One region of the Kitasatospora sp. NPDC059327 genome, then DNA from elsewhere that is predicted to be linked to it. Evidence: riboswitches for the same ligand, from Rfam matches in the RefSeq annotation. Region 1 holds a riboswitch; the other holds the start of a gene.
What was found. A riboswitch is a leader RNA that binds a small molecule or an ion and turns the genes downstream of it on or off. The one in region 1 is predicted to bind ZMP and ZTP.
Positions count from the first base shown of each region.

Region 2: another riboswitch for ZMP and ZTP. It lies ahead of ACFXHB_RS25365 (glycine hydroxymethyltransferase); the one in region 1 lies ahead of ACFXHB_RS14640 (bifunctional 5,10-methylenetetrahydrofolate dehydrogenase/5,10-methenyltetrahydrofolate cyclohydrolase).

Region 1 covers NZ_JBHYYB010000019.1:100,560-104,129, forward strand. The annotation lists gene ACFXHB_RS14635 (SpoIIE family protein phosphatase) at 1-580, opposite strand, end outside; ZMP/ZTP riboswitch at 1,036-1,121, shown strand; gene ACFXHB_RS14640 (bifunctional 5,10-methylenetetrahydrofolate dehydrogenase/5,10-methenyltetrahydrofolate cyclohydrolase) at 1,143-2,003, shown strand; gene ACFXHB_RS14645 (VOC family protein) at 2,120-2,503, opposite strand; gene ACFXHB_RS14650 (pyridoxamine 5'-phosphate oxidase family protein) at 2,634-3,095, opposite strand; gene ACFXHB_RS14655 (RidA family protein) at 3,270-3,570, opposite strand, start outside.
Region 2 covers NZ_JBHYYB010000045.1:17,512-21,081, reverse strand. The annotation lists gene ACFXHB_RS25370 (aldehyde dehydrogenase family protein) at 1-64, shown strand, start outside; gene ACFXHB_RS25365 (glycine hydroxymethyltransferase) at 130-1,650, opposite strand; ZMP/ZTP riboswitch at 1,680-1,776, opposite strand; gene ACFXHB_RS25360 (ABC transporter permease) at 2,072-3,076, shown strand; gene ACFXHB_RS25355 (ABC transporter substrate-binding protein) at 3,316-3,570, shown strand, end outside.

The sequences.
Region 1 (3,570 bases):
CGCGGTCCCGGGGGTGGATGAGCTCGAACCACGCCTCGTCCATGGTCTCCCGCCAGGGCTGCCCGGTGAGCCGCTGCCACCCGGGCACGAGTTCGGCCATGGAGCCGTCGGCGCGGACGATCCAGACCAGCTGGGAGACGGCGGAGATCAGCGCCTCGTACCGCTCCAGGGTGCGCAGGCGGTCGCTGGAGAGCTGTTCGGCCTGTTGGGCGGCGTGCACCTCGGTGGTGGTGTCGATCGCGGCGATCAGGATGCCGGGGCCGAAGCGGGAGGAGATGGGTGAGCAGCTGTAGACGAAGTGCCGATGGTCGTCGCTGTCGTCCCCGGGCCGTTCCACCGTGCGGGGGGTGGTGACCTGGCGGGCGGTGCCGTCGGCCAGGACGAGGTCGAGCGTTTCGAAGAACCGCTCCACGCCGGGTTCGGCGAACAGTTCCCGGACGGGAACGCCGATCGAGCGCGGTCCGAAGAGCTCACGGAAGGCGTCGTTGCGGTAGACCAGGCGGTGTTCCCGGCCCGCGGTCAGGGCGATCGCCACGATCGCCCGGTCGAAGACCTCGGGTGTCAGTTGCGGATCGACCACCCGTGGTGCCCCCTTGTCCGGTGTTGTCTCCTGCGGCGGCGCCCGGGTGACTCGGGGCCGGGTGCCTCCGGGGCGGGTGCCTCGGGGCCTTCCCGCCGGTGGACGGCGTGGCCTCCCACCGGTCGGCGATCGCCCGCGGCCGTCCTTGGCACGATACGTTCTGGCCGGTGCGTCTGTACCGTTATGCCACGATTGTCGCCCTTGGGGAGGGTGGCAGGGGAGTCTGCGGCGACGGGGTCGCCGGCCGACCCACCGCCACGCCGGTGACGCGCGAACCGCGGCCGCGCTCCACCGCAGCGCCCTGGGCACCGCGCGGAGCCGGCACCCGGAACCTGTGCACGTCGCGGCGCCGCGACGCGTCAGGAGGCGCTACGGCCGCGGATCACCAAGGGTGACACCTGGCTGATCGAGTTCCGGCGGACGGGACCAACCGACCGGTGGTCGCGGGTATCGTGGGCTCGGGCCGTGACTGGCGCTGAGGTGGAGTACCACCGGGGAGCGGCCTGACGCATCGTCGATGCCGTGCGCCTGGGCACCTCACCGTGGAGCTCAGGAGTGGCACATGATGGAGACGCGGCAGGCGCGGCTGATGGCCGGTACGGATCTCGCCCGCCGAATGACCGGGACCAGCGCCGCACTGGCCGAGGACATCCGTCTGCGCACCGGGGTGTCCCCCTGTCTGGCGACTGTGCTGGTGGGAGAGGACCCGGCCTCGGTCACCTATGTCCGGATGAAGCAGGCCCGTTGCGCGAAGGCCGGCATCCGCTCGCGACACGTGGCCCTGCCGGCTTCGGTGAGCACCGGCGGCCTGGTGGAGGCCGTCACCGCGCTGTCCGAGGACCCGGACGTGCACGGCATCCTGCTCCAGCACCCGGTGGGAGCGCACATCGACGAGCGCGCCGCGTTCGAGGCGATCGCTCCCGAGAAGGACGTCGACGGGGTCACCACGCACTCCTTCGCGTCGATGGGGTTCGGGCTGCCCGGCTTCGTCTCCTGCACGCCCGGGGGGATCATGCGCCTGTTGGACGAGTACGACGTCGACCTCACGGGGAAGCACGCCGTCGTGGTGGGACGCAGCCCCATCCTGGGCAAGCCCGTCGGCATGCTCCTCCTCGGGCGGGACGCCACGGTGACCTACTGTCACTCCCGCACCGTCGAGCTGCCCTCGATCGTGCGTGAGGCGGACGTCCTGGTCGCCGCGGTCGGCCGGCCGCGCTTCATCGACGGGGCGGACATCAAGCCCGGCGCCGTGGTGATCGACGCGGGCTACAACCCGGGCAACGTCGGGGACGTCGACTTCGAGACCGCCCGGCACCGGGCGAGCCTGATCACTCCCGTCCCCGGTGGTGTCGGTCCGATGACCATCGCCGTCCTCCTCGCGCAGACCGTCGACGCGGCAGCACGTCAGCTCAGCCGGTCCTGACCCGGGAGGAGCCGGCGGCCCGGCGCGCGGTCCGCCGCTCGGGCCGCCGGGTCCTTCCGGGGTCAGGACGGCCGGGGCCCGCTCCGGAGGTGGCGTCGCGAGCGGATCCGTCGGCGTCAGGACGACATCGCCGCGCGGTCGGCCGCACTGCGGAGCACGCAGAACTCATTGCCCTCCGGGTCCGCGAGGACGGCCCAGCCGGCACCGTCGGGTTCCCGGCGGTCGTCGACGAGGGTGGCGCCGAGGGCCAGCAGCCGCTCGACCTCCTCCTCGCGCGTGGTCGTCGGACGCAGGCACAGGTGGAGCCTGTTCTTGATCGTCTTCGGTTCCGGCACCTGGTTGAAGTGCAGCAGCGGGCCCTCCGGCAGCATCACCTCGGTCTCCGGATCACCGGGCTTGTCCTCCGCGTGCAGGGGGTGACCGAGCACCTCGCTCCAGAAGCGAGCCAGTGCATGGGCATCCGCACAGTCGATCGCCACGTTCTGTATCACTGAGACCATGCGCACGAGCCTGCCCGACGTACGGCTCGGTCCGCCACCGGATCGCGGCCGGCTCCGTCGGGCCGGTGCGCTCCTCGTCGAGAGCCCGGGGATGTGTGCGCCGAGGACGTGCCGTGTCGCAGGACGGCTGCTACTCCACCCACGTGCCGTCGCGCATGATCACCCTGCCGCGCAGCTCCGGTTCGCCGCGCCAGGCGCGCACGGTCTTCGGCGTCACGCGAATGTACAGGTACGAATCCTCCTCCGTACGCGGGTCCCACCCGAACGTGGCGCTGAACGCCGCCGCCGCGTCGCCGGGCACGTCCTGGTCCGGGAACCAGGCGGCCTCACCCTGGAGGAGCACCACGTCGAACGTGTCGGGCAGCGCCAGGCGCACGCGTGGGTCCGCTCGGACGTTGCGTGCCGTCGCGGACGTGGCGGTGGTGCACATCCACACCGCCTGTCCGTCCCACCGGAACCAGAGCGGCACCTGGTGCGGCCCGTGATCGGGATGCGCGGTCGACACCCACGCGTCCCGCTCGCGGACGAGCCGTGCCAGAGTGTCGCGCCTGCGCTCCGCCGCCTGACGGCGAACGATTCCCGTGGTCTGCATGAGTGCCGACCCTAGTCAGCGGGTGCGGAGCGCACATGGGGCGAGGGACCTACTCCCGGCGACCGATGACGCCCTCGGCCTCCGACTCGGTGCCCCACGGGACGGCGGACGCCGGAGTAGGCGCCGGAAGTCGGACCCGCCGACTTCCGGCGCGCGGGCATCGGTGACGTGCGCTCAGTCGAGGACGGCGACGGCCTCGACCTCGACCAGGTGCTCGGGGACGTCCAGGGCCGCCACACCGAGCAGGGTCGCGGGCGGGGCGGCGGTGGTCCCGAGCTTCGACGCCGCTCGCGCGATTCCGTCCAGGAGCAGCGGCATCATGTCGGGTGTCCAGTCGACGACGTGGACGGTCAGCTTCGCGACGTCGTCGAACGACGCCCCGGCCCCGGCCAGGGCGGTGCCGACGTTGAGGTAGCACCGTTCGACCTGGGCCGCCAGGTCTCCCACGCCGACGGTCGCCCCGTCGGCGTCCCAG
Region 2 (3,570 bases), on a different contig from region 1:
CGGCCGTGAGCTCGGCCGGCACGGCCTGGAGGAGTTCCTGCAGCACAAGTCGCTGCAGTACTGAGGCGGCGGTGACCCCCGAGGGGGACCGGCGGTACCGGTCCCCCTTGGGGGTCGGCCGCGCGGGGGTCAGGCCGGTCGGACCAGGTCGACGCCCGGGTAGAGGGGGAAGCCCGCGAGCAGGTCGGCGGCGCGCTTGACGACCCCCTCGCGGAGGGTGTCGTCCAGGGTGTACTGGGCCTTGGAGGGGGCGCCGGCCGAGGTGGCGACGGGGGTGGTCCCGCGCAGGACGGTGTCGATCAGGGCGGCGATCTCGTCCATCTCGCCGGTGCCCAGGCCCCGGGTGGTCAGCGCGGGAGTGCCGAGCCGGACACCGGAGGTGTACCAGGCGCCGTTCGGGTCGCGCGGGACGGAGTTGCGGTTGGTGACGATGCCCGAGTCCAGCAGCGCCGCCTCGGCCTGACGGCCGGTCAGGCCGTAGCCGGAGACGTCCGCGAGCACCAGGTGGTTGTCGGTGCCGCCGGTGACCAGCGTGCCGCCGCGGCGCAGCAGACCCTCGGCGAGGGCCTGCGCGTTGTCCACCACGCGCCGGGCGTACGTCCGGAACTCGGGACGACGGGCCTCGGCGAAGGCGACCGCCTTGGCGGCCATCACGTGCGAGAGCGGACCGCCGAGCACCAGCGGGCAGCCCCGGTCGACGTGCTCGGCCAGCTCGGCGGTGCAGAGCACCATGCCACCGCGCGGGCCGCGCAGCGACTTGTGGGTGGTGGTGGTGACGATGTGGGCGTGCGGGACCGGGTCGTGGTCGCCGGTGAGGACCTTGCCCGCGACCAGGCCGGCGAAGTGCGCCATGTCGACCATCAGGGTCGCGCCGACCTCGTCCGCGATCTCGCGCATCAGGCGGAAGTTGACCAGCCGCGGGTACGCGGAGTAGCCGGCCACCAGGATCAGCGGGCGGAACTCGCGGGCGGTGGCGCGCAGCGCGTCGTAGTCGATCAGGCCGGTGACCGGGTCGGTGCCGTAGCTGCGCTGCTCGAACATCTTGCCGGAGATGTTCGGCCGGAAGCCGTGGGTGAGGTGGCCGCCGGTGTCGAGGGACATGCCGAGCATCCGCTGGTTCCCGAGCTCGCGGCGCAGCTCGGCCCAGTCCTGCTCGGTGAGGTCGTTGACGTTGCGGACCTCGGCGCGCTTCAGGGCGGGGCTCTCGACGCGCTGGGAGAGGACGGCCCAGAAGGCGGTCAGGTTGGCGTCGATGCCGGAGTGCGGCTGGACGTAGGCGTGGTCGGCGCCGAAGAGCGCGCGGGCGTGCTCGGCGGCGATCGTCTCGACGGTGTCGACGTTGCGGCAGCCGGCGTAGAAGCGGCGGCCCGCGGTGCCCTCGGCGTACTTGTCGCTGAGCCAGTTGCCCATCGCGAGCAGGACGGCCGGGGAGGCGTAGTTCTCGCTGGCGATGAGCTTGAGCGAGGCGCGCTGGTCCTCGATCTCCTGGCCGATGGCGGCGGCGATCCGGGGCTCCACCTCGCGGACGACGTCGAGCGCGCTGCGGAAGGCGGTGTTGGCGGTGCCGCTCGCGGCGGTGTGCGGCGCGGCGGTGTGCGGCGCGGCGTCGTGCGGGGCGGCGGGGCCGGTGGGCGTGGCAGGGGTGGCCAAGGCGGTCTCCTCGTGACGGACGGACGAGTACGGACGGCCCAGGCGCTCGGCAACTTGGCGTGCGGGTGCACGGAGCCGCTTCCCGATGGTCGATTCCATCCGTGCGCGCCAGTCGCGGCTCACCGGGATCGTACCAATGTGCCCACGGGTGTGGCGGAGATCTCAGAATGCGGGACGGACTGAAGCTTTTGTCATGATATGCCCGTTCTCCTGCAACGGCAGTATTGCAGCGGAATGAAGCCGTCACATTCCACGAAACATGGCACCCGAACTCCGCCGGGAATGATTTGCGGAAGTCCGCCGAGGTCCGATCTGATGGCGTTCGTCAGGTCACCGGGAAACCCCCGCGGGCCGGGCCGGAAATGCACACCAGCGCACCCTCACCCACGGGGCGGCGGAGAATTCGGGGAGTACGCCTCTCATGCCAGCGGTAGAGACAGTCACCGAGCCCCCCGGGGCCGACGCCGAGGTGTCCGCGGACGGGACGCCCGCCGCCGCGCCCGCCCCGCAGGGCCTGCTCCGCCGGATCTGCCGCGACCGGGTCGGCACCGCCGCCCTCGTGGTCGTCCTGCTCTTCCTGCTGCTCGCGCTCGCCGCTCCGCTGATCGCCGCCCTGTACGGCAGGAACCCGGTCGAGCACTACGGCCAGAACCTGCCCGGCCTGCTCAGCGACGGCGGGCTGCCGATGGCGCCGAACGGCGGGATCTCGGGCGACTTCTGGTTCGGCCTGGAGCCCGGCCTCGGCCGCGACGTGCTCACCCAACTCCTGTACGGCATCCGCACCTCCCTGCTGATCGCCTTCGCCGCGGCCGCCGTCACCACCACGCTCGGGGTGCTGGTCGGCGTCGCGGTCGGCTACCTGGGCGGGGTCACGGACCGGCTCTTCGGCTTCCTCTCCCATGTCCTACTGGCCTTTCCGACGCTGCTCCTGCTGCTCGCGCTCAGCCCCGTCATCCAGTCCCGGCTGGTCGATCCCGGCACCGCGGAACCGGAGTGGATGCAGTTCCTGGTCCTGATCCTGGTGTTCTCCGCGTTCGGCTGGATTCCGCTCGCGCTTTCCCTGCGGGCCTCCGTCCGGTCACTTCGGGAAAGGGATTTCGTGCAGTCCGCGCGGGCCCTCGGCGCGAGCGGATTCCATATCGTGTTCCGTGAACTCCTGCCGAATGTCCGGGCGCAGCTCCTGGTGCACACCACGATGGCGGTGCCGGCCTTCGTCGCCTCCGAGGCGGTGCTGTCCTTCCTCGGCGTCGGGATCAACGAGCCGATCCCGGACTGGGGACGGATGATCGCCCGGGGCTCCGAGGTCTTCCAGGCCGACCCGACGTACATGTTCTTCCCCGGTGTGGCGCTGCTGCTCTTCGTGCTCGCCTTCAACCTGCTCGGCGACGCCGTCCGGGACGCGCTCGACCCACGCGCCGTGCGCTGAGACCCCCCCCGGGCGACGCCACCACCCGGGCACGGCCGTCCGCCGGAGCGTGACCCCGGCCGGGAAGGCCCTCCCGGCCCGGGAAGAGCCTTTCCTGGCAGGAAGGGCCGTCCCGGTTCGGGAAGGCCCTCCCGCCCGGGAACGGCGCTCCCGCCGAGGACCCGCCGTCCTTCCAGAACCGCCTCCCCTCCTCCCTTTCACCTAGCCGCCCCGTCCACCGGGGCAAGGAGAGATTCGCCATGCGCTGGATCAAACCGTCCCTCGCCGTCATCGCCACCGCGGTGCTGGCGACCTCCTGCTCGGCCGGCGCGGGCTCCACCTCCGGCACCGGCGCTGCCGGCACCGCCAAGGAGACCTCGCCGCTGACCGCCGCGCTCGGCACCGAGCAGGAGAGCGCCGGCCCGGCCCCCGCCGTCGCCGGCGCCCGGCCGGGCGGCACCGTGAACATCTACAACACCACCGACTTCCGCCACCTCGACCCGCAGAAGGTCTAC